Regions from separate parts of the Streptomyces sp. NPDC005728 genome, predicted to be linked through region 2. Evidence: riboswitches for the same ligand, from Rfam matches in the RefSeq annotation. Region 2 holds a riboswitch; each other region holds the start of a gene.
The links. A riboswitch is a leader RNA that binds a small molecule or an ion and turns the genes downstream of it on or off. The one in region 2 is predicted to bind cobalamin.
Positions count from the first base shown of each region.

Region 1 (5,185 bases), on a different contig from region 2:
GTCGGCAGCAGCGGCAGGCCGAGGTGGGCGCGTTGGGCGGCGGTCCGCTCGGCATAGGGCTGGGACCGGCGCGTGTCGGCCTGGGTGACGGCGGCGGCGCGGGATCGCACGGCCGGGTCGTGGGTGATGGGGGAGCCGGCGCGGGAGGCCAGGTCGGCGCGGTTGGCGGCGAGTTCGGCGGTGATCGTGTCGGTGCCCTGGGCGAGGCCCTTGGCGAGGGTGACGATCTCCCGCGTCTTCTGCTGCGCGAAGGCCAGCCAGCGCAGGATCTGCGGCTCGATGTCCCGCTCCGCCGAGGCGTCGAGGGGGACGTGCAGGAGGGAGCAGGAGGCCGCGACGTCGACCCGGTCGGCCAGGCCCAGCAGGGTGCCGAGAGTGGCGAGCGACGCCGACAGGTCGTTGACCCAGATGTTGCGGCCGTTGACGACACCGGCGACCAGGCGCTTGCCGGGCAGTCCGCCGACGGCGGCCAGGGCCTCCAGATTGCCGGCCGCGGACTCGGTGAAGTCGATGGCGAGGCCCTCGATCGGCGCCTTGGCCAGCACGGGCAGGGCCTCGCCGAGCCGGTCGAAGTACGAGGCGACGAGCAGCTTGGGCCGGTCGGTGAGGGCACCGAGGCCGCGGTAGGCGCGCTCGGCGGCGTTCAGCTCGGCCGGGGTGCGGTCCTGGACGAGGGCTGGCTCGTCCAGCTGGATCCACTCCGCGCCGGCTGCGCGCAGGTCGGCCAGGATCTCCGCGTACACCGGCAGCAGGCGGTCCAGGAGAGTGAGCGGGTCGAAGTCCGCGGCCACGCCGGGTGCGGGCTTGGCGAGCAGCAGGTACGTGACGGGGCCGACCAGGACGGGACGGGCGGTCAGGCCCAGGGCGAGGGCCTCCTTCAGCTCCGTGACCTGCTTGCCGGAGTCGGCGGTGAAGACGGTGTCGGGGCCCAGCTCGGGCACCAGATAGTGGTAGTTGGTGTCGAACCACTTGGTCATCTCCAGCGGCGCGACGTCCTGGGTGCCGCGGGCCATGGCGAAGTAGCCGGCCAGGGCGTCGGCCTCGACGGCGGCGCGGTGGCGGTCGGGGACCGCGCCGAGAGCGACGGTGGTGTCCAGGACGTGGTCGTAGGAGGAGAAGTCACCGGTCGGCACCTCGTGGATGCCGGCATCGGCGAGCTGCTGCCAGTTGGCGGCGCGCAGTTCGGCGGCGGTGGAGCGGAGGGCGTCGGCGCTCACGCGGCCCTTCCAGTAACCCTCGATCGCCTTCTTCAGTTCCCGGTTCGGGCCCTGGCGAGGGTAGCCGTACAAGGTGGCCCGTGCTGCCGCGGCTGCGGACTTGGTGGTCACGGAGATCTCCTTCGCGAGATGAATCCCTGAGATCCCGGGGACGGGACGAGAGCGCGAAGGGTTGACGCACCGGACGGCAGCGGCCAGGAGCCGTCCGTTCGGTGTGTACGCCGACCCGCCCTCGAGGTCACCGGGATGTCCGCGCACGAGTGGTTCGCACGCGGGCAGGTGGCAGGTCTTCGGACTCGCGGGCACGTCTCGTCGTACGAGACACCTACTGGCCGTCGCTTCCCAAGCCCGGTACCTCGGGCCCAGTGCGAATGACGGCGGTCGTTCCCGCTCACCGCTGCGGGGCAGTCCCGGATTCCCACCGGGTTCCCTCTTACGACATCCCGCCTGGCGGACGGGACGAACCAGCTGCACGGATCAGCTTACGGGGTGGCGCCTCGGAGGGGTGCAGGACATCCGTCATCCGGATGGTGAGGTGGGACACCCGGTGGCCCGGGCACGCGACAGGGCGGGAAGCGCCGCACATGCGCTTCCCGCCCTTCCCCTGTGACGCCGTCCGGGACCCTCACCCCGGCGGCGGGTGCGGGCCCCTCAGCCCGCGCTGTACCAGGTCCTCAGCCCTGGTCGTAGGTGTGGAACCCCCGTCCGGCCTTGCGCCCGAGCAGTCCCGCCTCCACCATCCGCTGGAGCAGCGGGGGAGGGGCGTACAGGGGTTCCTTGAACTCGTCGTAGAGCGACTCCGCGATCGAAGCGACGGTGTCCAGGCCGATCAGGTCGGCGAGTTTCAGCGGGCCCATGGGGTGGGCGCAGCCGAGTTCCATCCCGGTGTCGATATCGGCGGCCGAGGCGAATCCGGACTCGGCCATGCGGACTGCCGAGAGGAGATACGGGATCAGCAGGGCGTTGACGACAAAGCCCGCCCGGTCGTGGGAGTGGATCACTGTTTTGCCCAGCGTCCGGGTCGCGAAGTCCTCGACGGCGGTGATCGTCGACGGCGACGTGTGCAGGGACGTCACGACCTCCACCAGGGGCAGCACAGGGACCGGGTTGAAGAAGTGCAGTCCCACGACCCGGTCGGCGCGGCCGGTCGACATGCCGAGGCGCATCACCGGAAGGGAGGAGGTGTTGGTGGTCAGCACGGCTTCCGGGTCCTCGACGATCTTGTCGAGGGCGGCGAACACCTCGGTCTTGGCGTCCGGGTTCTCCACGACGGCCTCGACGACGAGTTGGCGGTCGGCCAGGTCCTCCAGGCTGCCGGTGAACACCATGCGGGCGAACGCGTCCCGCGCGGCGGCCTGTTCCAGCTTGCCCCGTCGTACCGCGCGCTCCAGCGATGCCGCCACTCGGTCCCGGGCGGCGCGGGCCGCGACGGCGTCCACCTCGCAGACCACGGTGTCCAGGCCGGCCCGCGCGCACACCTCGGCGATTCCGGCGCCCATCTGACCGCCGCCGACTACGCCGACCCGCCGGATGTCACGGCTCATGCCCCCGCCTCCGACCGCCGCACGAGGTGCCGGGTGTAGGCGTCCGGGGTGAAGAACTGCGGCAACTCGCCCGTCAGCGCGGTCCGTTCGAAGAGGTCTCGGATCTCGTCGACCGGCGCCCACGGGTACTCGGCGCCGAGTGCGACGACCTCGTCGTCGAGCAGCCGCAGGACCGTCTCGCGGTCGATCACCCGGTGCCGCAGCCACTGCCAGACCTGGACGCGGGCGATCTCGGCGGTGGCCGCGTCCTCCATGAGGCCGTAAAGGGCGACCGCGCCCTGCCCGCGCAACCAGGCGGCGAAGTAGCGCAGCGCGACGGCGATGTTGGTGCGCACGCCCTCGGGGGACGGCGGCCCGCTGATCCGTCGCACCGACAGCAGGTCCGCCGCCGTCACCTCCACGTCGTCCCGGGTGCGGTCGAGCTGGTGCGGCCGTTCGCCGAGAACGCTGTCGAAGACCTCGCTGCAGACGGGGACGAGGCCGGGGTGGGCGACCCAGGAGCCGTCGAACCCGTCTTCGGCCTCCCGTTCCTTGTCCAGCCGGACCTTGGCGAGCGAGGCCTCGTTCGCCGCCGGGTCCTTGCCGGGCACCTGTGCGGCCATGCCGCCGATGGCGTGGGCGTCGCGCCGGTGGCAGGTGCGCACGAGCAGTTCGGTGTAGGCGCGCATGAAGGGGGCGGTCATCGTGACCTTGGCACGGTCGGGCAGCAGGAAGTCGGTACGGTGGCCGAAGGTCTTGATGAGGCTGAACAGGTAGTCCCAGCGGCCTGCGTTGAGACCGGCGCTGTGCTCGCGCAGCTCGTAGAGGATCTCCTCCATCTCGAACGCGGCGGTGATCGTCTCGATGAGCACGGTGGCGCGGATCGTGCCCCGGGGGATGCCGAGGAGTTCCTGGGCGGTGACGAAGACGTCGTTCCACAGGCGGGCCTCGTAGCGGTTCTCCAGCTTCGGGAGGTAGAAGTACGGGCCGTACCCGGCGTCGATCTGACGCTGCGCGCAGTGGAAGAAGTACAGGCCGAAGTCGACGAGCGCGGCGGGCACCGGACGGCCGTCGAACTCCAGGTGCTCCTCGTCCAGGTGCCAGCCGCGCGGGCGGACCATGATGGTGGCGAGCTTTTCCCGGTCCGCGAGGCGGTACTCCTTGCCCTCGTCGGTCGTGAAGTCGATGCGCCGCTCGATGGCGTCGAGCAGGTTGAGCTGCCCGCCGATCACGTTGTCCCAGAGAGGGGCGGTGGCGTCCTCGAAGTCGGCCATCCACACCCGGGCACCGGAGTTGAGGGCGTTGACCGTCATACGGCGGTCCGGCGGGCCGGTGATCTCCACGCGGCGGTCGGTCAGGCCCGGGGCGGGCGGTGCGACGCGCCAGGACAGGTCGGAGCGCACGGCGGAGGTCACCATGGGGAAGTCGAGCGGGGAGCCCGATGCCAGTCGCAGGACCTGCCGGCGGCGCTCCTTGAGGAGTTCCCGGCGACGCTCCCCGAAAGCGGCGGCCAGCCGGCCGACGAAGTCCAGAGCGGCGGGCGTGAGGATCTCGTCGTGCCGGTGGCCGGCGGCGGCGAGGACGCGGACATGGTGAGTCAGTGCGGTGGTGGACATCGGCTTCTCCTGAGCGGTGGGAGCGGAGGGGGGACGGGGACGGTCGCCCGGCCCCTCCGCTCGGTCAGTGTGGCCTGGTGGCCTAGTGGAACTGCTCTTCCTCGGTGGAGCCGGCCAGCGCGGTGGTGGAGGAGGCGGGGTTGACGGCGGTGGAGACGAGGTCGAAGTAGCCGGTGCCGACCTCCCGCTGGTGCTTGACGGCCGTGAAGCCGTGGGCCTGCGCGGCGAACTCCTTCTCCTGCAGGTCGACGTAGGCGGTCATGCCGTGCTCGGCGTAGCCGCGGGCGAGGTCGAACATGCCGTGGTTGAGGGAGTGGAAACCGGCCAGCGTGATGAATTGGAACTTGTAGCCCATCGCCCCGAGTTCACGCTGGAACTTGGCGATCTGGTCGTCGTCCAGCGCCGCCTTCCAGTTGAAGGACGGCGAGCAGTTGTAGGCGAGCATCTGGTCCGGGTACTGCGCGTGGATCGCCTCGGCGAACTCGCGGGCCTGAGCCAGGTCGGGCGTACCGGTCTCGACCCAGATCAGGTCGGCGTACGGGGCGTAGGCCAGGCCGCGGGCGATGACCGGGGCCATGCCGCCCCGCACCCGGTAGAAGCCCTCGGCGGTGCGCTCGCCGGTGACGAACTCGGCGTCGCGCTCGTCGACGTCGCTGGTCAGCAGGTTGGCGGCGAGGGCGTCGGTACGGGCGATGATGACGGTGGGCGTGTCGGCGATGTCGGCGGCGAGCCGGGCCGCGTTCAGGGTGCGGATGTGCTGCGAGGTCGGCACCAGGACCTTGCCGCCGAGGTGGCCGCACTTCTTCTCAGAGGCGAGCTGATCCTCGTA
Region 1 is NZ_JBEXYL010000216.1:100-5,284, forward strand. Features, by position in the region: partial or broken gene ABZ471_RS47460 (5-methyltetrahydropteroyltriglutamate--homocysteine S-methyltransferase) at 1-1,328, opposite strand, end outside; cobalamin riboswitch at 1,481-1,701, opposite strand; gene ABZ471_RS47465 (3-hydroxybutyryl-CoA dehydrogenase) at 1,892-2,761, opposite strand; gene aceB (malate synthase A) at 2,758-4,356, opposite strand; partial or broken gene aceA (isocitrate lyase) at 4,439-5,185, opposite strand, start outside.
Region 1: another riboswitch for cobalamin. It lies ahead of ABZ471_RS47460 (5-methyltetrahydropteroyltriglutamate--homocysteine S-methyltransferase); the one in region 2 lies ahead of ABZ471_RS12920 (ABC transporter substrate-binding protein).

Region 2 (16,224 bases):
GTGTGGACGCACAGGGTGACCAGCCGGTCACCCTCGTACGCCGCCACGTCGCCGGGCGGGTCGGCGGCGCGCAGCGCCTCGGTCGGCTGGGCCGCCTTGAGTGCGAGGGCGCGGAACAGCTCCGGGCCGTTGTCCGGCCGGCGGGCGCGACGGAGGGCCAGCGCGGAGTCGAGGACGTCCACGGCGACCACGTCCGCGAGCACGGGCGCGCAGATGTCGGCCAGTTCGCGGGCGGTCTGCTCCACCTCCAGTGTGGTGCCCACGCGGGTCGAGGCGTCGGCGATGAGCGCGAGGCGCCGCCGGGCCCGGTCGGCCTCGGCGGCCGCATGGTGCCGCTCGGTGACGTCGACGACCGACGCGGCCGCGCCCAGGATCCGCCCGCCGGGGTCCTCCAACCGGTAGAACGACAGCGACCAGGCGTGCTCGTGGTCGGGATCGGCCGGGGGACGGCCCACGTGGTACTGGTCGAGCAGGGGCCTCCCGGTGGTCAGCACCTGACGCAGCGCGGACTCGACGGTGTCGACGTCGGGGAAGGGCAGGGTCTCCCGCAGGTGCCGGCCGATGTGGTCCTCGGCGGGGATGCCGTCGATCCGCTCCAGCGCCGGGTTGACCAGGAGGTACTTCAGGTCGGGGTCCATGAGGGCCAGCCCGATCGGGGACTGGTTGATCAGCCGCTCGCACAGGGCCAGGTCGGTCTCGACGCGCTGGAGCAGGGTGTGGTCGGCCGCGATGCCCAGGGCGTACACGTCGCCGAGGTCGTCCAGCAGCCGCATGGTGCGGAACTCCGTCAGCCGGCTGCTGCCGTCCTTGTGCCGGATGGGGAAGGCACCGGCCCACCCCCGGCCGGTGTCCAGCACCTCGGTGAACATGCCCACCACGGCCTGGAGGTGCTCGGGCCGGATGAGCAGACGCGCCGCGTACTTGCCGAGGACGTCCTCCGCCGTGTAGCCGAACAGGTCCTCGGCCTGCGGGGTCCAGAAGACGACGCGTCCCCGGGTGTCCAGTGCCACCGCTGCCACGCTCAGGACGTCCAGCAGGCCGGTGGGCCGGGGTGGCTCGGCGCCGTACTCGTCGTCGGCGCGCAGGGATTCCACTGCCATGCAGATCCACCTCCACCGGCCGGTCACCCGTCCGTGCCGGTACGGCCGCACACCGAGGGCTGGTGACTGGTACCTCCATGCTGCCTCCAGCACTCCGCCCGCCCCAACCCCAGGACCGGCCCGTGCACAACCGGCGGACAAGCAGGACCATGGTGAGGACAGAGGATGGAACAGATGGAATCTGGGCGAAAAGGTGTCGACGCGTCCCCTTCCGTGGCGCCGCGTGATGCCTTCGACGCCTCCACCGACGCGGCGGCGGTGATCTCGGCGGACGGCATCGTGGTCGGCTGGACCAGGGGTGCGGAGGCGCTGCTCGGCCGCTCCGCGCCGGAGGTCATGGGCCGTCCCGCCGCGCGCCTGCTGGCCGTGCCCGGGGACCCGGCCCGCGCCGCGGGCATCGCGGAGCGGTGCCGCGCCGGAATGGGCTGGAACGGTCTCGTCCCCGTACGGCACCGGGACGGCCGCCGCCTGGAGATCGATCTGCGGGTCTCGGCGTCCTTCGGGATAGGTGACCGGGAGTGCTTTCTGCTCTCGGCACGGGAGCAGCGCCCGCAGTGGGCGGTGGGCCGGTCCGTCCTCGACGGGTTCCTCGCCCGCTCGCCGGTCGGCATGGCCGTCATGGATCCGGAACTGCGCTATGTGTGGCTGAACGACACGTTGGAACGGTTCGGCGGTGTGCCGCGGGACCAGCGGCTCGGGCGCCGGCTGAGCGAGCTGCTGCCCGGTCTGCAGGCGGAGACCCTGGAAGGGCTGATGCGCAAGGTGCTGGCCACCGGGGACCCGGTGACGGACTACGAGTACGTCGGATGGAGCTGGTCCGACCCGCACCGCCGGCACGCCTACTCCACTTCTTTCTTTCCGCTGGTGGACGCCGGCGGCTCCGTCACCGCGCTCGGCTACATGGTCCAGGACGTCACCGAGCGGTGGCACGCCCGCCACCTCCTGTCCCTGGTCAACGAGGCCGGCACCAGCATCGGCAGGACCCTCGACGTGCTGCGGACGGCCCAGGAACTTGCCGACTTCTCGGTCCCGCGCTTCGCCGACTTCGTCGTCGTCGACCTGCTGGAAGCCGTCCTCAGCACCGAGGGCCACGGAGCCTGGCTGACCGATGCCGGACCGGCGCCCGCACGGCCGGCGATGCGCCGCGCGGGACTGCAGTCGGCGCGGGAGGGCTGCCCTGAGGCGGTGGCCCGGGTCGGCGACGAGGTGGACTTCCTGCCGCCGCCCGGTGACGTCAACCTCCTCATGAGCGGCGAGCCGATCCACATCCCGCTCCTCGACCCCTCCGACGCCGCGTGGGCCACCGAACAGCCCGTGCGAGCGGCCCGCATCCGCGAGTTCGGCCTGCACTCCCTCATCTCGGTGCCGATGCGGGCGCGGAACACGGCGCTGGGCCTCACCACCTTCGCCCGATCGCTCAACCCGGTCCCGTTCGGGCCCGACGACGTCCTGCTGGCCCAGGAGCTGGTGGCGCGAGCGGCGGTGTGCGTCGACAACGCCCGCCGGTACACCCGGGAGCACACCGCGGCCGTCACCCTGCAGCGCAGTCTGCTGCCCCAGGCCCTGACGGGCGGGACGGCACTGGAGGTCGCCTCCGCCTACCTTCCGGCGGACCCGACCGGCGGCGTCGGCGGCGACTGGTTCGACGTGATCCCGCTGTCCGGCGCACGCGTGGGCCTCGTCGTCGGTGACGTGGTGGGCCACGGCATCGCCGCGGCGGCCAGCATGGGCCGGCTGCGCACCGCCGTGCAGACCCTCGCCGACATGGAGATGCCCCCCGACGAACTGCTCGCCCACCTCGACGACCTCGTGCTCCGGCTGAGCGACGAGGACGCCGGCCGCGACCCGGCCACCCGGACCACGGCGACCTTCATCGGCGCGACCTGCCTCTACGCCGTCTACGACCCGGTCACCAGGCGGTGCACGATGGCCCGGGCCGGACATCCGCCGCCCGTCGTCGTCGGACCGGACGGACACGTCTGCTTTCCGGAGATCCCGGCCGGGCCGCCGCTCGGGCTGGGCGGCATGGCCTTCGAAGCCGCCGAGATCGAGCTGGCGGAGAACAGCCTCCTCGGCCTCTACACGAACGGCCTCATCGAAGGGGCCGACCGGGACGTGGAGTCGGGCATGGCCCGACTGGGCGCGGTGCTGGCCCGGACCGGGACGGATCTCTGCACCCTGTGCACCTCCGCCGTGGAGCAGTTGGTGCCCGTGCCGCAGCCCGACGACATCGCCCTGCTGCTGGCGCGCACCCGCGCCGTCGGCGCGGACCGGGTGGCGTCGTGGGACGTGCCCACCGAGGCGGCCGCCGTGGGACGGCTCCGGGCCCAGGCGACGCGCCAGGTGACGGACTGGGGCCTTGGGGAACTGGCCATGACGACGGAACTCATCGTCAGCGAACTGGTCACCAACGCCATCCGGTACGCGGACCCGCCCATCCGGCTACGGCTGCTCCGCGACGCCCGCCTGACCTGCGAGGTCGCCGACGGCAGCAGCACCGCGCCCCGGCTCAGGCACGCCCGCAGTACGGACGAGGGCGGTCGAGGCCTCTTCCTGGTGGCCCAGCTCGCCCACCGATGGGGTGCCCGGTACACAGCCGAGGGGAAGATCATCTGGGCGGAGCAGGAGATCCCGTGAGCGGTGCGCCGAGCGGGTTCCCGCCGGGTCAGCGGAACGCCCTGGCGTTGCGTGCCGCCCACACCGCGAAGGAGGTCGCGGGTCGGCCCAGGACCCGCTCGACGTCCTCGCTGACTCGCTGCTCCTCCGGGGTCGGCTCGCCGAGGATGGACAGGGTGCCCTCCACCACCGCGCTCGGCATGAACCGCGCCATCTGTGTGCGGGCCTCCTCGAGGGTCTGTTCCACGAAGGTCACCGGCTCGGCAAGGGCCTGTGCAAGGGCGGCCGCACGCTGCCGGGGAGTCGTCCCCTCCGGGCCGGTCAGGGTGTAGGTGGCGCCGTCGTGTCCGTCCTGGCGCAGGACGGCGGCGGCGACCGCGGCGACGTCGTCCGGGTCGACGAACGGCAGCGCCACGTCGGCGAAGGGCGCCGCCGCCGTGCGGTGCTGCCGTACCGGTTCGGCCCAGGCGAACACGTTGGAGGCCATACCGCCCGAGCGCAGCACGGTGAAGGCCAGTCCCGACCCGGCCAGGGCGGCCTCGAAGCCTGCGGCGTGCGCGTAGGTGCGCGGCCGGGTGCCCACGCCTTGCGAGGACAGCAGGACCACCTTGGTGACGCCGGCCGCGGCGGCCTGCTTCAGGATTCCTTCCGGGTCGGCACCGGCGACCAGCAGGAACAGTGCTCTGGCCCCCTCCAGCGCGGGCGCGAGACCGGCCGGCTGTCCGAGGTCGGCGGCGACCGCCCGCACGCCCGGCGGGACGTCCTCGGGGGTGATGTGCCGGGCCACGGCGGTCACGGCTTCTCCTGCGGCGGCCAGCTGTGCGACCAGAGCCCGGCCGACGTTCCCCGTGCCACCCGTTACGACGATCATGACGTTCCTCTTCCGCATCGATTTAGTTAGTTGACTAACTGAGTCCTACGGTAGGGGATCCGTCCGGCGCTGTCTATCCTTAGTCAGGTGACTGACTCAACATCCGGCAGGGCGGCCGGAGCCGCCTCGTCCCGCCGGGGCGGCAAGCGCGAGCGCCTGGTCGAAGCCGCGGTGCAGGTCTTCCATCAGCAGGGGGTGGAGAAGACCACCCTCGGGGACATCGCCCGCGCCGCCGACGTACCTCTCGGCAACGTCTACTACTACTTCAAGACCAAGGACCAGTTGGTCGAGGCCGCGGTGGAGGCCCACTGCGACCGGCTCGCCACGCTCACGGCCCGACTGGAGACGCTCCCCGATCCGGCCACCCGCCTCAGGGCGCTGATCGCCGGCTGGGTCGAGGAGCGCGAGACCGCGGCCCGCTTCGGCTGCCCCTTCGGCACGCTGGCCACGGAACTGGACAAGCGCGACGACGGCCTGGACCTGGCCGCCGCCAAGGTCATGCGGGCCCTGCTCGACTGGGTCGAGGGCCAGTTCACCGAACTGGGCCGGTCCGACGCCCGCGCTCTCGCCGTCGAGCTGGTCGCCGCTTATCAGGGCATGTCGGTCCTCACCAACACCCTGCGCGACCCCGGCCTGATGGCCGCGCAGGGCGAACGCCTCCAGTCCTGGATCGGCGGCCTCGCGGACACCTGATCCGCGGGACCAGGGCGAGGGTCTCGCCTCACGTGAGCGGGCCGCCGGCTCAGGGGTCGACGGCCAACGCCGATGGGCCGACGTCCTGTCGTGGAACGAACGGCCGGCGCAGTCATACGGTCGCGCCTCCCGGACCGTCACCGCACCGACAGGGCAACACACCCCGGCCGCCGCCTTCGCCGACCGCCCGTCGCTGAGCGGCGTACAGAGGAGAGCGATGACGACCGACCTTCGTACGACGATCCGCGCCCTGCGCCGGGCAGTGCCGGCCGGTGCCGCGGCGACCGCGGCGGCACTGCCCCTGCTGTGCGCGGTGCCCGCGCAGGCCGCCGCGACGGACGCGAGCGTGTATGTGTGGGCGACCGGGGTGAACGTACGGGACTGCCCGCGGGTGTCCGCCGAGTGCCCGCCGATCAGCGGGGCCCAGATCGGCAGGCGGTGGGTGACGGCGTTCTGCCAGCGCACCGGCAGCGAGGTGACGGACGGCCCCTACCGCAACAACTGGTGGGTCCAGGTCAACGCGGGCGGACCCATCGGCTGGATCAGCGCGGTGTACGTCCGCGGCGGAGCCGACGACGCGCCGGTCCCCGCAGTCCCGGCGGACGCCGACTGCCGCTGACCGCGCACACCGCCGTCCTGCGGTCACGGTGTCCAGGGCGTAACTCCCCTCCGGAGCAAGGAACTTCAGGAAGAGGAGCACCACCCGTGTTCTCGAAGACCATCACTCGTCCGTTCTCCCCGCGGGCCCTGCTCGCAGCCGTGCTCGGCCTCACCGCGCTGCTCGCTCTCGCGCCCTCACCCGCCCGGGCCGCCGCCTCGGGCAGGACCGTCCACATCTGGGCCGGCCAGGTGCGGGTACGCCAGTGCGCCAGCACCTCGTGCGACCTGGCCACCGGTGAACGCCTCACCGACGTCGACGTGTACGCCTACTGCCAGCGATGGGGCGACCGCGTGGCCGACGGGCCCTACTACAACCACTACTGGGTCGAGATCGTCTCGCCGCAGGGCTGGCTCGGCTGGGTGAGCGCCGTGTTCGTCAGCGGAGGGTCCGACGACGGCCCCGTCCCCGGCGTGCCCGTCGAGACCGACACCAGCCCCGTCTACTGTGAGTACCCGTAGCCCGGCGGCTAATCGGCCACGGTCGTGAAGTCCGCGAGCGAGACGCCGCCGGAGCCGGTCAGGGGGATCCCGTCCAGGTACGCGGCGGGCAGGTCGAACGCGTCGACCAGGTCCGTCATGTGCGGGGCGAGACCCCGCAGCACATCGTCCAGGAGCTGGGGCAGGGCCCGTACCTGCTCGGCGGAGAGATGGCCGTCCGCCAGCAGATCGCCGGTGTGCTCGCCGATCTGCTGGAGCAGGAACAACAGGCAGAGCTGCTCCAGCAGTTCGCGGGCCTCGGAGGACGCGGCCCCCGCGGCCGCGCCCAGGAAGGCGTCCGCGGCCTGCAGCCGGGCGTGCACCGAGACCATCTCCAGGGCGGCGGAGGAAGCGCCGTTCCACCGCTCCACCGGATCCCCGGAGGGCCCCCGGCGCAGCGCCGTCCGCGCCCGATCCTGCCAGGTGCTCTCGGCCCGGGCCAGCAGCCTGCGCAGATGCCGGAGGTCCGTCAACCGCTCCACGCCGCCGGGATGTTCGGGGGCCTGGCGGGGCGGCTGGTACTCGAAGAGCATCTCGGCGGCCGCCTTCACCCAGATCACCAGGTTGTCGCCCTCGGCGGTGATGGTGCCCTCGGTGTACTGCGGGAAGTCGGACAGGCCGTTGGCGGCGAACAGGCCCTGCGCGCCGCAGCGTTCCCGGCACTCGATGGTGATGTCCCGGGCCCGCCAGGTGATCCAGCTCTTGGCGACGGCGATCAGCCGTTCCGTCTCCGCCCGCACACCGGCGTCACGGTCGGCGTGGTGGGCGGCCCAGCGAGAGAGGACCGAACGATGCAGGAAGGTCATCGCGTACGCCGTGGCGAGACCCTTCAACAGGCGTCCGTGGTGCGAGCGGTGGGCGTTGACCGGTATGCGCTCGCCCGCCCGCGGCCCGCTGACCCGCCGGTGGCCGCCGTAGCGTACGGCTATCGCGAGCGCGGCCCGGGTCGCGCCGACGGCGGCGCTGCTCATGCACAGCTTGCCCATCGTGACCCGGCCGATGGACTGAAGGAACCTCTTGCGCCGGTTGCCGAGGCTGCTGTGGAGGCGGCCGTCGGCGTCCAGGCGGCCGTGGTCGGACTCCAGCAGGGCCTCGCGCGGCAGCGGAACGCGGTCGAACGCGGTCAGGCAGTGGTCCACCGGGGCCCCGGAGCGCAGGGGCAGGCGGCGGACCCGCACCCCCGGCAGCAGGCCCCGCTCGTCGCTCAGCGGGGTCAGGAAGAGGAAGACGCCCTCGTCCCGCCCCTCGACGATGAGCCGGGCGGCCACCACGGCACTCTTGGGACCGCCGGTCATGCTGGTGTTGGGCATGAACTTCTGGGCACCGGAGTGCGGTGTGTTCAGTACGAATCCGCCGGTGGCCGGATCCAGTTCGGCGGTGGTCTCCAGGGCGGAGGCGTCGTTGCCGTGATCCAGCTCGGTGCACAGGAAGGTGCCGGTGCGCCGCAGCGTCGTGAAGTCGGACAGGTCGCGCCGCTCGGCGCCCCCATGGTCGAGGAGGCTGCCGAGGAAGAGGTTGTAGTGGATGCTCGCCACCGTGCACAGGCCCCCGCCGCCGTCCACGATCGCCGCCCACTCGTGCAGGCCCGCCAGCAGCTCCGGGTCGTTCGCGAGCCGCTCGGCTCCTCCGGCCGTGTCGTTCACCAGGCGGAGCCACTCGTAGGAGAGGGCGGCGCGTTCGGCCGAGTCGAGCCCGGGCCGGTGGCGGAAGGTGTCCTTCGCAATGAGGTCACGCCACATCCCGTGGGTGCGTTCCCGGTCGTCGCCCTCGAAGAGCAGCCGGGTCAGCTCTCCAGCTCGGGACATGTCCGGACGAGGTTCCTGTTTCATGTCACCGTTCTCGATGTCCGGCGAGGAGGGAACGTCTGCCTGGGGTGTCAGAAGGGTCATGACCCGCTCCCGTGGTCGCAGATCCAGAAGGATAGGGTTGCATAGAGTCAGAAGATACGGACCTCCCGGTTTGCTAATCAAGCCACGTTTCTGCCAACGGTGGCCGAACTCGAAGGGCCCGCAAGCGCTTTCCGGCCTCAGAACGAAGCGGCAGGCTCAATTCCGGTCTGACTTGGTGGCCATTTCTGCACACCCAGCCACTGCTGGTGCGTTGAAATACCGGGCGACAGGTTTTATTGTGGCGGTCAGCGACGGCTCGGGGGTTCCCGCGCGCAGGGTGAGGAGGGGGCGTTCGCATGCTTGAAAGGCCATCTTCTCCGGTGGCACGATACGTACCTATCGGTCTCTTTTTCTGGCCGACCGGTCCGTGAAGCCGATGCGGAGGATGTGCCGTGGCCCTGCAGGAACGAGCGATCAGGACGAGACGCAACATCCTGGTCGCAGCCGCCGACGTGTTCGCCGACGTCGGCTACGAGGCCGCGACCATCTCGGAGATCCTCCATCGGGCGAACGTCACCAAGGGTGCCCTGTACTTCCACTTCTCCTCCAAGGAGCAGCTCGCCCAGGCGGTACTGACCGACCAGCTGAAGTCCGTGCCGGACTCACCGCCGCGGGAACTGGTGCTCCAGGAGGGACTGGACGCAGGCTTCCTCCTCGCCCACCTGCTCAGCTCGGGCGACCCCATGGTGCGCGGCAGCATCCGCCTCACCGTGGACCAGGGATCACCGCACGACGGACTCGACCGACGTGTGCCGATGGCCTCCTGGGTCGCCCACAACGCCGAGCTGCTCGAGCGGGCGAAGGTGAACGGAGAGCTGCTGCCCCAGGTCGACGTCCAGGCCGCTGCGAAGGCGTTCGTCGCCGCGTTCACCGGGGCGCAGGTGCTCTCCAAGATCATGAACGACCATGGCGACCTGATGGAGCGAGTGGTCGACCTCTACCGGCACCTGATGAGCAGCATCGCCGTCCCCGCGGTGCTCGTGCGACTGGACATGTCGCCGGAGCGGGGCGAGCGCGTCTACGCGGAGGCCATGGAGCTGCGCCGGGAACCGGAGAAGGCTCCGGCCGCCGGCTGAACCGGATCTCTCCGCAGGCCACGGACGCCGGCATCCGCCGGGTGCGGGAAAGCGGACATCGCTGCCATGGGCACGTCGCAACGCAACATCGTGATGCAGGACCGACCCAGGGAGCACACCGATGGAAAACACCGCTTGCCCTTACGCCTTGGACCTCACCGGCCAGGACCACATGGGGGAGGCCGCGATGCTGCGCGCCCAAGGCCCCGCGGTCCAGGTGGAATTGCCGGGAGGCGTACGCGCCTGGGCCGTCGTAGGGCAGACGTACGTGGAGCAGCTGCTGACCGACCCGCGTGTCTCGCGCAGCGCCCGCCTCCACTGGCCGCCGTTCATCGAAGGGAAGATAACCGAGGAGTGGCCCCTCTACCCGTGGGTGGCGAACGAGAACATGCTGTTCGCCTACGGGGAGCACCACACCAGGCTGCGCCGCATGCTGGCCGGCGCGTTCACCGCGCGGCGCTCCGAGGCGCTGCGCCCCCGTGTGCAGGAACTGTCGGCCGAACTGCTCGGCAAGCTGGCCGACCTCCCGCCCGGTACGCCGGTCGACCTGCGCACCACGTACGCGGAGGTGCTGCCGCTGCGCGTCATCTGCGAGCTGTTCGGTGTCCCGCAGGGCGCCGACACGGACGCCCTGTCCTCGGCGCTCAGCACGGTGTTCAGCTCCACCGTGAGCGGCGGGGAGATGGAGGCCGCCCGACTGGAGGCCTTCGGGCGGCTCGCCGCACTCGTCAAGGCGAAGCGGGAGCAGCCGGGCGACGACCTCACCAGCTCCCTGATCGCGGCCCGCGACCACGGCGACCGGCTCACCGAGGAGGAACTGCTCGGCTCCCTCTTCATGTTCATCGCAGCCGGTCAGGACACCACCGCGACCCTCATCACCAACGCGGCCGGCGCGTTGCTGACCCACCCCGAGCAGCTGGAACACCTCCGCGCGGGCCGCGCCACCTGGCCGGACGTGATCGCCGAGACCATGCGGATGCACACGCCCGGGGCGTACGCGCCGATGCGGTTCGCGGTCGAGGACATCGATCTCGACGGGGTACGGATCCGCAAGGGCGACTGCATCCTCGTCAACTTCGCCGCGGGCGGCCACGAGACCGACCGGCACGGCGCGGACGCGGACCGCTTCGACCTGCTGCGCACCGGCGACCGCGACATCCTCGGCTTCGGCCACGGGACCCACCGCTGCCTCGGCGCACCGCTCGGGGAGATCGAGGCGGCCTCCGCCCTCTCCCGGCTCTTCGACCTGTTCCCCGACGTGGAACTGGCCTGCCCGCCGGATGAGTTGGCCCCGCTGCCGACCTTCATGCTGAACGGGTACCGCTCGCTGCCCGTGGTGCTGCGTCCGTCGGCGTCCTGAGCGCACGGGCAGGTCTGCCCGCCGGAAGTCCGCTGCCCACGCCGGCAGCGGACTTCTGCGTGTCCGGGGAAGCCGTCGTGGTCACGTCCGTTCACCCGGGCCCCTCGCTGCGGACAGTCAAACCAGGTACGCGGTTTGCTTGTTGCACGGCAGGGTGGCGGACTGCCGCCCGGGCAGGGGAATTTGGGCAGCTCTCGGTGTTTTCCTCCTGGCGCCCCGTCAGGTCTTGCCGCATCGGACCACCCGGAAACATACTGAACACGCGGTTAGACGGGGGCCGAGGGGCGTGGGTTCTGTACCACGCCGGTCCAGGAGGATGCGTCATGGTCAAGCAGGTAAGGGCGGTTCGCACACGGGAGGCACTCCTCCGCGCGGCGGCGGAAGCCTTCGCACACCACGGATACGCCCGTGCGTCCCTGCCCGCGATCAGCAAGCGGGCCGGGGTGAGCGCCGGCGCCCTGCACTTCCACTTCCCGAGCAAGGACGCCCTGGCAGGCGAGATCGAGAGCACTGCGGCGCGCACGGTGGAGGAGCTGACCGCCCACTGCCGGAGCACGGGCGGCAGTGCGCTCGGGGTGCTGGTGGCCGCGATCCGCCGGCTGGTGGTCGCGTGCGCGACCGACCCGGTCGTGCGGGCCGGGTTCGCACTGAGCGGTGACCCCGCGCGGGACACCGGAACCGCCGTGCTGGACTCGTTGCACGGCTGGGTGCGCGATGTGGTCGGCCGGGCCCAGGAGCAGGGGGAGCTGACCGACGGCGTCTCGGCCGAGTGCGTGGCAGGGGCCGTGGTGGCCGCGACGGTCGGCTTCGAGGTACTGGGCAGCCGGGACCGGGACTGGTTGCCGATGGAGCACATGGTGGAGTTCTGGTCCTGCCTGCTGCCGCGGCTGGCGGCCGTGCCCGGCGGCGATCTCGCCGACGTGCTGGAGAACGGGGCGACGGGCGACCGGGACACCGAGAACAGCATGGCCGGTCTCTAGGACGCACCCGGGGGTTGTCCCGACCCCGGACGCACCGGTTCACCGGATGGCGCGGGCGCGTCGCCATCGGCGACGGTGGAGCTCCGCAAGCACGTATCGGAAGGACCCATCGTGCGCATCGTCACGGCCACCGTCGTCGCCCTCACCCTGACCGCGTCCGCCGGCCCGGCGGCAGGTGCCTCGCGGCCCGGCCCGCCGGGCACCGACGGCGTGTGGCGCATGGACGGCTACGGAACCGTTCTCACCCTCGGCGGAGGAGTCCTGCAGGAGTACCAGACCACATCCGTCGGGTGCGTCAAGGGCGACTCCTCGCGGCAGACGGGCCCCGGGACGTACACGACGACGGACGGCACCGTGCTGACCGTACGGATCGTGCACGACCGCGACCACGCCACCCTCGCCGCGGACAGTTCGGCGGGCCATCGGGGGCTCCGGCGGATCGCCGCGCTGCCGGCCGACTGCACCCGTGTCCTGTCCGACGATCCCCGTACCGCGTTCGACGTCTTCTGGCGGACCTTCGAGGAGAACTACCCCTTCTTCGCGGCGAAGGGCGTCGACTGGCACGCCGTGCGCGACCGGTACCGGCCGCAGGTGCACCAGGACACCACCAGGACGGAACTCTTCGACCTCTTCAGCCGGATGGTGCGTCCGCTGCACGACGCGCACGTCGGCATCAAGGACGGCGACCGCGTCTTCTCCTCGGTCCGGCCGGGCACCGAGATGCCGAGCGTGGAACTGGACGCCAGGGTCAAGAAGTTCGTCGTGGCCCGCGACCTCAAGGACGCGTCCCACCGCCAGGACTTCGCCCGGGGCCGGATCACCTACGCCGACCTGCCCGGCGACCAGGGCTATCTCCGCATCTCCGGCTTCGGGGGATACGCCGGCGAAGGCGCCCCGTACAGCGCCGAGCAGGCGGAACTCGACCGTGTGCTCAACACGGTCCTGACCCCCGGGCGGGGCGCACGCCTGAAAGGGCTGATCATCGATCTGCGCATCAACGGCGGCGGCTCCGACACCCTGGGCATCCGCATCGCCCGGCGCCTCACCGACACCGCCTACGTCGCGTACTCCAAGCGAGCCCGCAACGATCCGGCCGACCCGACCCGGCACACCCGCCCCGAGCCCGTGTCCGTCGTCCCGGCCGACGCGCCCCGCTACGCCGGCCCCGTCGCCGTCCTGACCGGCGGCTCGACGGTGAGCGCGGGCGAGACCTTCACCCAGGCCCTCCTGGACCGGCCCGGCCGGACCGTGCGCATCGGGCAGGCCACCCAGGGCGTCTTCTCCGACGTGCTGCTTCGTTATCTCCCCGACGGCATCCTCTTCGGCCTGCCGAACGAGGAGTTCCTGACCCGCACCGGACGCACCTTCGACGGCACGGGCATTCCGCCGCACCTGACCGAACCGGTCTTCACCGAGAAGGAGTTCACCAAGGGCCGCGACTCGGCCTTCGACCGGGCCGTGAACACCCTTCCGGCCGCCTGAGCAGCGACGGGACGCCGGCGAGCCAAGAGGGCTCTGTTAGGCTCCCCTTGCCTCCCGTGGGGGAAGTCCGGTGAGAGTCCGGCGCTGACCCGCAACGGTGTGCGCGAGAACGGTTGTTCCTCGCGCCAGCCCGATCGCCCGTGGGTGGTGCGACCCGTTGACTGCTCGCCGTGGACTGCGAGAGGGGACCCGCGGCCGGCACGGCCGTACAGGCTGTCTCCTGCCGTGACGTCCGCCAGGCGGCCCCAGGCGAAGGACCGCCCCGACCGTGCGCCGACGTTCCCACCCCAGCCGGACTCCCCTCGTGCCCGTGGTCCTCGGGCTGACCCTCCTGTTGCTCGTCCGACGTCGAGGCGAAGGCACCCAAGGGCGCCGGCCGGCCCACGGTCTTCCTCTACGACAGCGGCCAGGACCAGCCCTTCACCTCCGGCCGCTACGCCGCCCCGGACCAGATCATCGGCCGGGCCGGCGGCGTCAACGTCATGCACGACGTCGCCGACTCCTGGACCACGGTCGGCTGGGAGAGCATCGTCGAACGGAACCCGGACGTCATCGTGATCTGCGACTACGGCGACGTCGGCGCCGAGCAGAAGCGGAAGTTCCTGCTGTCGTACGCCCCCCTGCGCAACGTCTCCGCCGTCAGGCACCGGCGGATCTTCACCCTGGACTACGTCGACCTGGTCGAGAGCCCGCGCAACCCGTCGGCCGTCGCCCGGCTCGGCGCGTACCTGCGGACGGTGTCCGACCGGTGAGGACCGCCCGGGTCAACCCGACTCCTCGGGCCGGGCCGCGGCGGCCAGGCTCGGTTGCAGGCGCCGGGCCGCGTTGAGGTGGTCGACGGTCCAGATGATGCGTACCGCCGTGTCGGAGGCCCGGCCGTCGTCGTCGCGCAGGTCGCGGCGGACCGAGTCGACCAGGCTCGCCTCGGCCGCCGGACTGCTCGGCAGCGGATCCCGGACGGCGGAGCGACCGACCAGACTCAGCGCCAGATCCCGGTACCAGCCGGTCACATGGCCCGCGGTGTCGAGCAGCACCAGACGTGCCTCGGCACGTTCCGTTCCCGCGTGCCGCACGCCCGCGCGCTGCCACAGCCCGACCACCGCGTCCGCGGCGAGCCGCAGGCCGACGACGCCGGTGACCAGAGTGGTCAGGTCCGCCAAGGAGACCCGTTTCGCGCCGCGTTCGGCCAGGAAGCTGCGGACGGCGTCGTCGAGTCTGCGCGCCGCGGCCGCCGCCTCGCGCCCCTCCTCCAGCGGGGCGTCCGCCGCGGTGGGCCGGGCACCGCAGCGGCCCACCGCGTACTCGACGGCGCCGGCCAGATAGCGGGCGCTGCCGGTGTACGCCTCGGCCAGGGCCCGGTCCACGGCGGCCGCGGCGCCGCGCGGCCAGAAGAACAGCCCCACGAGCACGCTGACGGCACAGCCGATGCCGATGTCCTGGACCCGGAGCAGCACGATGTGCCAGTCGGGGTTCTGGCCGATGTTGAACAGGATCACCAGCGTGATGGTGAAGGCCGCCTGCCCGGCGGCGAACGACACGGCGGCCGGTGCGATGCCGGCGACGAGTACGGCGACGGGCAGCAGGAACCACAGCACGGTCCCGTGGTGGCCGATGAGCTGGAGCAGCCCGGCGCCGATGACGGATCCGACGAGGGTGCCGCCGAGCGCGCGAACCGCGCTCTGCCCGGTGCTGAGAGCGTTGGAGCGCAGCACGGACAGGGTGCCGAGGAGCACCCAGAACGAGTGCTGCACGCCCGTCAGCTCCGCCAGGGTGACCGCGATGCCCAGACCGGCCGCGCCTCGCAGACTGTTGTGCAGCCACACCGAGTTGGGCCGCAGGTGGGCCACGGCCCGCTCGTACGCCGAGGCCAGCGGCTCGGCCGGACCGCCGGGTTCGAGGCCGAGCAGCCGCTCCGGCCAGCTGCGCCGTTCCGCCGCTGCCGCCAGATCCACGTTGCCCGCGATCTGGAGTGTCGCGAAGGCCAGTTCCTGGGCGCGGAACGACAGGTCCAGCGTCTCGAGGAAAGCACGGGCTTCCGGCTGCGTGCTGCGAGCGGGCAGGTGCACCGGCAGCACGGTTGTGGCACCGCGCTCCATGCGGTCCATGGTCGCGCGCAGCCGCGCCGTCGCCGCGCGCAGCGCGTCGGGGGAGCCGCTCGGCGCGTCCAGCAGGTCGGCGGTCCGCTCCAGCACGGTGGCGGCCGCCTGCCGTACCGCACGGGCCGTGGGATCGCAGACCGGGTGGCCGTCCGGCGGGGGAGCACTGTCCGCCACGATCGTGCTGAGCCACGTCAGCTCGTCGACCAGCCGTACCAGGGCACGCGAGCCGGCGGACAGTCCGGTGGGCCGGTAGGGGGTTCCCTCGAACGCGGTGCGCAGGTCGGCGGTGGCGATCGCGGTCTCGTCGGCGTTCTCCCGGCACGCGCGGACGCTCGGCGCTTCGGCGCCGCCCGCCAGGCGGGACGCGTCGGTGCGCAGCTGTGCCGCGGCCGCACGGCACACCCGGGCGGCCGGCGCGTTCAGCGGGTCGGCGGCGGGGCGCGGCCACAGCAGCGAGACGGCGAGCAGGGCCACGGCCGAGGCGAGGCCCGCGCCGGCGAGCCGCTCGGGCAGCTGCGACAGCGGCGCCGGCGAGCTCACCGGCAGCACGAAGGCGAGCAGCAGTGCGGTCGACGCCCCGGCGAGCACGGAACTGACGACGCCCGAGAACAGCACGAGGAAGCCGACGGCGACCGTGGCGGCGACCGCGACCCAGCTCACCCGGGCCGCGACGGTGCCGAGGCAGATGAGCAGCAGCCAGGCTGCCGCCAGGCCCACATGGGCGCGCAGCCGCTGCACCATCGGTCCGGTGAACTCGACGAGCAGCAGCATGGAGAAGGAGGCGAACGCCGCGAAGGTCGCCATCGCCGGCGAGTGGAACACCTCACTGCACAGGGCGAACAGCGTGGGCATCACCACGGCCGTGCGCGCGGCCCTGCGGGTGGCGGCCAGCTCCGGGTCATGCGCTTTCAGCCACGCCGG
Region 2 is NZ_JBEXYL010000014.1:97,438-113,661, forward strand. Features, by position in the region: gene ABZ471_RS12865 (SpoIIE family protein phosphatase) at 1-1,100, opposite strand, end outside; gene ABZ471_RS12870 (SpoIIE family protein phosphatase) at 1,275-3,737, shown strand; gene ABZ471_RS12875 (NAD(P)H-binding protein) at 3,766-4,587, opposite strand; gene ABZ471_RS12880 (TetR/AcrR family transcriptional regulator) at 4,675-5,280, shown strand; gene ABZ471_RS12885 (hypothetical protein) at 5,498-5,899, shown strand; gene ABZ471_RS12890 (hypothetical protein) at 5,986-6,399, shown strand; gene ABZ471_RS12895 (acyl-CoA dehydrogenase) at 6,408-8,306, opposite strand; gene ABZ471_RS12900 (ScbR family autoregulator-binding transcription factor) at 8,699-9,382, shown strand; gene ABZ471_RS12905 (cytochrome P450) at 9,504-10,742, shown strand; gene ABZ471_RS12910 (ScbR family autoregulator-binding transcription factor) at 11,066-11,722, shown strand; gene ABZ471_RS12915 (S41 family peptidase) at 11,834-13,204, shown strand; cobalamin riboswitch at 13,226-13,361, shown strand; partial or broken gene ABZ471_RS12920 (ABC transporter substrate-binding protein) at 13,546-13,956, shown strand; gene ABZ471_RS12925 (FUSC family protein) at 13,969-16,224, opposite strand, start outside.

Region 3 (7,163 bases), on a different contig from region 2:
GTCGTCGTCGGCAGCAGCGGCAGCTGCAGGTGTGCGCGCTGGGCCGCGTACCGCTCGGGGTACGGCTGGGAGCGGCGGGCGTCCGCTTCGGTGACGGCGGCGGCGCGGGCGCGGACGGCCGGGTCGTGGGTGATGGGGGAGCCGGCGCGGGAGGCCAGGTCGGCTCGGTTGGCGGACAGTTCGGCGGCGATGGCGTCCGGGCCACGGGTGAGTCCGCGGGCCAGGGTGACGATCTCGGCGGTCTTCTGCCGGGCGAAGGCGAGCCAGCGCCGGATCTGCGGCTCGATGTCCCGCTCCGCCGAGGCGTCGAGGGGGACGTGCAGGAGGGAGCAGGAGGCCGAGACGTCCACCCGATCGGCCAGGCCGAGCAGGGTGCCGAGCGTGGCCAGGGACTTCTCCAGGTCGTTGACCCAGACGTTGCGGCCGTTGACGACACCGGCGACCAGGCGCTTGCCGGGCAGCCCGCCGACGGCCGCGAGGGCGTCCAGGTTGGCGGCGGCCGCCTCGGTGAAGTCCAGCGCGAGTCCGTCCACCGGTGCCTTGGCCAGCACCGGCAGGGCCTCGCCGAGCGGCCCGAAGTAGGAGGCGACCAGCAGCCTGGGCCGGTCGCTGCGGGCACCGAGATCGCGGTAGGCGCGGGCCGCTGCGTTCAGCTCGGCCGGGCTGCGGTCCTGGACCAGGGCGGGCTCGTCCAGCTGGACCCACTCGGCACCTGCCGCGCGCAGGTCGGCGAGGACCTCGGCGTACACCGGAAGCAGCCGGTCGAGGAGGGTGAGCGGGTCGAAGCCGGCGGCCACGCCCGGCGCGGGCTTGGCGAGCAGCAGGTAGGTGACAGGGCCCACGAGAACGGGCCGGGCCTTGAGTCCCAGGGCGAGGGCCTCCTTGAGTTCCGCGACCTGCTTCGAGGCGTCGGCCGCGAACACCGTCTCCGGGCCCAGCTCCGGGACCAGGTAGTGGTAGTTGGTGTCGAACCACTTGGTCATCTCCAGCGGCGCCGCGTCCTGGGTGCCGCGGGCCATCGCGAAGTATCCGGCCAGCGGGTCGGCGGCCACGGCGTCCCGGTGGCGTGCGGGGATCGCGCCGACCATGACGGTGGTGTCGAGCACGTGGTCGTAGTACGAGAAGTCGCCGGTCGGCACTTCGTCGATGCCGGCGTCCGCCAGCTGCCGCCAGTGGGTGCGGCGCAGTTCGGCGGCGGTGGCGCGCAGGGTGTCGGCGGTGACGCGGCCCTTCCAGTGGCCCTCGATCGCCTTCTTCAGTTCGCGGCTCTGTCCCTGACGGGGGTAGCCGTACACGGTGGACCGTGCTGCCGCGGCTGCGGACTTGATGGTCACGGAGATCTCCTTCGCGAGATGAATCCCTGAGATCCCGGGGACGGGACGAGAGCGCGAAGGGGTGACGCACCGGACGGCAGCGGCCAGGCGCCGTCCGTTCGGTGTGTACGCCGACCCGCCCTCGAGGTCACCGGGATGTCCGCGCACGAGTGCTTCATACGCGGGCAGTTGGCAGGTCTTCGGACTCGCGGGCACGTCCTCACCGAGGACACCTACTGGCCGTCGCTTCCCAGGCCCTCCCGGACCCAGTGCGTATGACGGCGGTCGTTCCCGCTCACCGCTGCGGGGCAGTCCCGGATTTCCACCGGGTTCCCTCTTACGACGCATCCCGCCTGGCGGACGGGGCGAACCAGCTGCAGGAGCAAGCCTAAAGGGTGACGCGCACTGCCGGGGCGCCACCCCCTGCATTCGGTCCGTCCCCCGGGCCTCAGGGTCGGTCGTGGACGTGGAAACCCCGGCCGGTCTCGCGGGCCAGCAGTCGGGTGTTGCCGGTTCGGAGGAGCCCAGAAGTGTTGGGCGGGCCCTTCTCAGTCGTTGAGCAGCCGCCATGCGGTGAGGGCGAGTCTTGCCCGCATCAGCCCGGTGGGTTCGGTGAGTTCGATGTCCAGGACCTTTCCGATCTGCTCGAGTCGGCGGGCGACGCTGCTGTGGTGCAGGTGAAGGAGATCGGCTGCCCGTCGTAGGGAGCCGGCGGCGCAGTAGGTGTCCAGCGTCTCCAGGTCTGCGGGGTTGCCCGCCATTCGGGCGATGGCAGCCACGTCGGCGTTGTCTCGTACGGTGTCCTGGGATACCTGGGCGAGCAGCGTCAACGCCCCCAAGTCGTCGTAGTGGACGACCGGTTGGCGTGGGGTGGTGAAGCGGAGGGCGGTACGGGCCTCCCGCCAGGACCGATCGGGGCTTTCGGCGGCGCCGATGCCCGCGCGTACGCCTGCCGGGAACCGGTCCTGGTCCACTGTGGCCGCCAGGACGACACCCACGTCGGCGAGGGATGCCGCCTTCACCGGGCGGCCCGGGCAGAGCAGGGCGCCGATCTGGTCGAGCGGAAGCCGCGACCGTACGGCGACGACGTGGAGCGGCAGGCCGGCGGCGAAACCCAGGAGCCGTAGCGCCCTGACCCGGGCCGCCTCGTCGCTGTCGGAGCTGATCGCCAGTTCGACGAGGGCGGGGTCGGCCATGGTGGTGCGGGCCGGGCCGTACCGCTCGACGACCGCCGCGGCGGCGATGGCGAGCCGGTCCAGGAGCACTTCGTCGAGCGGATTGTGTGGGCCTGGGCGTTCCAGCCACACCGTGCCGATCTCCTCCTCGTCGAGGGTGATCGGCGCGGTGGTGGACGCGGGTGACGGCGGGGCGGACGCTTGCCTTCCGTCGGGTGCGACACGGATCACCTGTCCGGTGCCGTGGAGTCGGACCCCGGCCACGCACTCGGCCAGGCCCGCCGAGGCCCGGGCGAGCGCCGGGAGATCCACCCGCCGGCGCATGAGCGTGTCGTAGAACGCGACGATGCGGATCGCGCCGTCGACGTACGGGTCCAGTCCTGACAGCCGTACGGCCAGTGCCTCCATGACAGGAGGTTAGGGTCCCATGACCGGGAGGAGAAGCGCCGATCGGTGCGTGATCCGGGCGGGACGCCCGACAGTTGGCGGGTGATCTCCGGGGCGGCGCCGGTCAGGATGTCCGGCATGGATCCCGAACTCGAAGCATTCATCCCCTTGCTCCCCCGTACCGATCTGACCGACCCGGTCGCCTACCGAAAGATCTACGCCGAGCTCGCCGCCGCGCGGCCGGCGCCGGACACCGCGGGACTGGAGGTCGAGGACCGCACGGTGCCCGCCGATCCGGACGTGCCGGTGCGGGTGTACCGCCCGCGCCAGGCGCAAGGTGCCGTCGTCTGGCTGCACGGCGGCGGATGGGTCGTCGGTGACCTGGACACAGAGCAGCACTGGGCTGCGCCGATAGCCCACCTCTCCGGTGCGGTCGTGATCACCGTCGACTACCGCCTGGCGCCCGAGCACCGGTTCCCCGCCGCCCTGGACGACGTCTACGCCGTCCTGACCTGGACGCACGAACACGCGGCCGAACTCGGCATCGACCCGGACCGGATCGCGGTCGGAGGCCACAGCGCCGGCGCGAACCTCGCGACCGCAGTGGCGTTGCGGGCCCGCGACCAGCTGGGCCCGCCGATCCGCTTCCAACTGCTCAACGAAGCCATCCTCGACGACCGCCAACAGACATGGTCGGCACGGAACTTCACCGACACGCCCTGGAACACGCGTGCCGTACGCGCCGCGGCGTTGGGCCACTACCTGGGCTCCCAGCCCGCCACGCCGTACGCCGCTCCGGCGCGTGCCGACGACCTGTCCGGTCTGCCACCGGCCTACATCGCCACCGCGGAGTTCGACCCGAACCGCGACGAAGGCATCGACTACGCGCTGCGCCTGCTGCAGGCGGGCGTGTCGGTCGAGCTGCGCCAGTGGCCGGGCACCTTCCACGGGTCACTGGCGATCCAGACCGCCGACGTCTCGCAGCGGCAACTCGCCGAACTGGGCGCCGTCCTGCGCCGTGCCCTCACCGAGTGAAGTTGCGTCTCCCTTCACGAGGTGGGCGCGGTCTACACCCGTCCGTTCAGGCCTCGCTGCCCAGCGGGTGACGGAAGCCCTGGTCGGAGATGAGCCGGGCACCCTGGGTGAGTTCTGCGGCGAAGCGCTCCACGGCCTCGTACGGGAAGCGGTGGCTGGGGCCGCTGAGGGAGAGGGACGCGACGACCGGGCCGCCGCGGCCGGTCACGGGCACCGCCACGGCGGTCGGCCCCTCGTCCCACTCGCCGCTGCCGACGGCGTAGCCCCGCTCGGTCGCCTCCGCCGCCCAGGTCCGCAGCTGTGCGGCATGCCCCTCACCCTGGGGCGAGGCGGCGGCCACCCGGTGCAGGAGTGCCTCGGAGACGTCACGCAGCAGGACCTTCGAGGAGGCGCCGGCCGCGCCCTGTCCGCTGCGGCCGACGGACCGCGCCTGGTCCGCAACCTCGCCCCGAGCCCGACGGACGAAGCCGGCACCCGCGCCCAGCACGTGGCCTTCGCCGTGGACGACCTCGTCGCGGCGGTGCGCGGCTTCCACGCGGCGGGCGCCGACCTGCTGCGCGTCCCCGCCAATTACCACGACGACCTGCGGGCACGGTACGAATTCCCCGAGGGCGAGGTCGAGACATACCGCGAACTCGGCATCCTCTACGACCGGGACGAGCAGGGCGGCGAGTTCCGGCACTGGTACACGGAGACGGTCGGCCACGTCTTCTTCGAGTTCGTGCAGCGCACCGGCGGCTACCGCGGATACGGCGCCGCGAACGCCCCCATCCGGCTGGCCGCCCAGCGGAGGTAGTCCGCCGGACGGTGGGAGGCGCCGGCAGCCAGGAGAACCGCTGCCGAGGCGGCGCGCCGGGCGAGCGGTACGAGGGTGACGGCGAGCTCGCCCACCAGCCTGGCCAGGGCGAAGGCGGTCAAGCCCCGGCTCTCGTTGCCGCTGTCGGCCCGTGCGCCGATCAGCTGCGGCAACCACGTGCTCACCACGTGTACGAGGTGCAGGCCGCAGAACGAGGCCGGCCGCGGTAGAGAGGTCGCCTCATACGCCGGGGCAGACGTTCCGGTCGGCGACGGCCTCGGTTTGCTCCCGCTCGCCGCGCGGAACGTGGTCCAGCCACCCATGGAGCCCGCGTCGGCCGAGGTCAGGCCCAGAACGGAGTCGTCGAGCATGTGCGGCACGATGGCGCCCCTGGACGGCACGGCAGCGATCGTTTAGCCTCATTATCCAGAGTTGGAAAAATAGTCGAGATCAAAACGGTCGAGATCAATGGACGTCTGCGGGGGAGATCGCCATGGACCACGTCAGAGGCACCGCTGCGGCCACCGCGGACGAGCACCTCATCGGCGAAGCGGAGAAGATCGCCGTCGCCCTGGGCCGGATGTTCCCGGGCCTGTGCGAAGTGGTGCTGCACGACCTGCGCGACCCGCAGCACGCGATCCGGGCGATCGAGAACAACCTCTCCGGCCGCCGGGCCGGCGACTCCGCAACCGAGCTGGGGCTGGCCCGCATCGCTGACCCGCAGTACCCCAGCGTCATCCAGAACTACCCCAACCGGTTCCCCGACGGCCGCCCGGCGAAGAGCACGTCGATCGGCATCAAGAACAGCGCCGGCGAGTACATCGCGGCCCTGTGTCTGAACCTGGACGTCTCGGTGCTCTCGCCGGTCACACTCGCCCTGGCCAACCTCGTCGCCACCGACACCGAGCAGGGTGAGCAGGCACTGGAGACACTGCGGGACCGCAACGCCCGCGAGCTGCGCCAGACGGTCGAGACGCTCGCCGCCGAACGCGGCGGCACCCCGAGATCGCTGGGCCGGGAGGCCAAGAGGACGCTCGTCCGGCAGCTCCACACTGACGGTTACTTCGACTCCCGTGATGCGGCCCAGGCCATCGCCGACCTGCTCGGGGTGTCCCGGGCGACCGTCTACAACTACACCAAGTGAAGGGCCCCTCATGACTGCCGCTTCGCCCGTCACGTTCGACGACGTCCGTGAGGCCGCCGCGCGCCTCAAGGGCATCGCCCACCGCACCCCCGTACTCACCTCCCGCACGCTCGACTCACTCGTCGGCGCCGAGGTGTTCATCAAGTGCGAGAACTTCCAGCGGATCGGCGCCTTCAAGATCCGCGGCGCCTACAATGCGGCCGCCCAGCTCGCCCCCGAGCAACTGGCCAAGGGCATCGCCGCCTACTCCTCCGGAAACCACGCCCAGGCCACCGCCCTGGCCGCACGCGAACTGGGCACCAGCGCCGTCATCCTCATGCCCGAGGACGCCCCCCGCTCCAAGAGGGAGGCGACCGCGGGATACGGGGCGCAGATCGTGACGTACGACCGCTACACCCAGGACCGCACCGCCCTCGGCGAGGCGCTGGCCGAGGACCGCGGCCTGGTCCTGATCCCGCCCTACGACCACCCCCATGTCATCGCCGGCCAGGGCACCGCCGCCCTGGAACTCCTCGAGGACACCGGGGAACTCGACGCGCTCCTCGTGCCCGTCGGCGGCGGCGGCCTGATCGCCGGCAGTGCCACCGCCGCCAAGGCCCTGCACCCCGGCATCCGGATGATCGGCGTGGAGCCCGAAGCGGGCGACGACACGAAGCGCTCCCTGGAGAGCGGCGAGCGGGTCACCATCCCCGTGCCCCGCACCATCGCCGACGGCCAGGCGATCTCCACCCCCGGCGAGATCACCTTCGGCATCAACCAGCGTCTGGTCGACGCCGTCGCCCTTGTCAGCGACGAGGAGATCGTCCGCGCCATGAGGTTCGCCTTCGAGCGTCTGAAGATCGTCCTCGAACCCAGTGGCGCCACCGGCCTGGCCGCCCTCCTGGCCGGACGCGTCGAGGACCTTCCGCCCCGGATCGGCGTCATCGCCTCGGGCGGCAACATCGACGCCGAGCGGTTCAGCCGGCTCATCGGCGGCTGACCCGCAGCTCGGAGCCCGTACCCGGCCGTCCCGGAGGCGGTCGGGCACCCCGCCCGGACACGGCCTCTGCGACCCGGGACAATCTTCGCCATGACCGAAGGCACGGACGACGCCGGGAGCCGCCTGGACAGGATCGAGCGGCTGCTGGCGAGCGGTGAGCGCGATCTGGTCCCCGCGTGGCGGCGGGCGACGAGCGGTGAGCCGCGCTGGGCGGTGACCGCCGTGATCCTGGTGGCGGTCGCCCTCCAACTGCTGCTGCCGCACCGGCTCGCGCTCCAGCCGTACTGGGCGCTGCCCGCGCTGGAGCTGGTGCTGCTGGCCGGCCTGATCGCCG
Region 3 is NZ_JBEXYL010000191.1:203-7,365, forward strand. Features, by position in the region: partial or broken gene metE (5-methyltetrahydropteroyltriglutamate--homocysteine S-methyltransferase) at 1-1,334, opposite strand, end outside; cobalamin riboswitch at 1,487-1,703, opposite strand; gene ABZ471_RS46575 (helix-turn-helix domain-containing protein) at 1,862-2,896, opposite strand; gene ABZ471_RS46580 (alpha/beta hydrolase) at 3,014-3,910, shown strand; gene ABZ471_RS46585 (IclR family transcriptional regulator C-terminal domain-containing protein) at 3,957-4,397, opposite strand; partial or broken gene ABZ471_RS46590 (sugar phosphate isomerase/epimerase and 4-hydroxyphenylpyruvate domain-containing protein) at 4,308-4,706, shown strand; gene ABZ471_RS46595 (hypothetical protein) at 4,649-5,107, opposite strand; gene ABZ471_RS46600 (PAS domain-containing protein) at 5,200-5,850, shown strand; gene ABZ471_RS46605 (threo-3-hydroxy-L-aspartate ammonia-lyase) at 5,861-6,829, shown strand; gene ABZ471_RS46610 (hypothetical protein) at 6,920-7,163, shown strand, end outside.
Region 3: another riboswitch for cobalamin. It lies ahead of metE (5-methyltetrahydropteroyltriglutamate--homocysteine S-methyltransferase); the one in region 2 lies ahead of ABZ471_RS12920 (ABC transporter substrate-binding protein).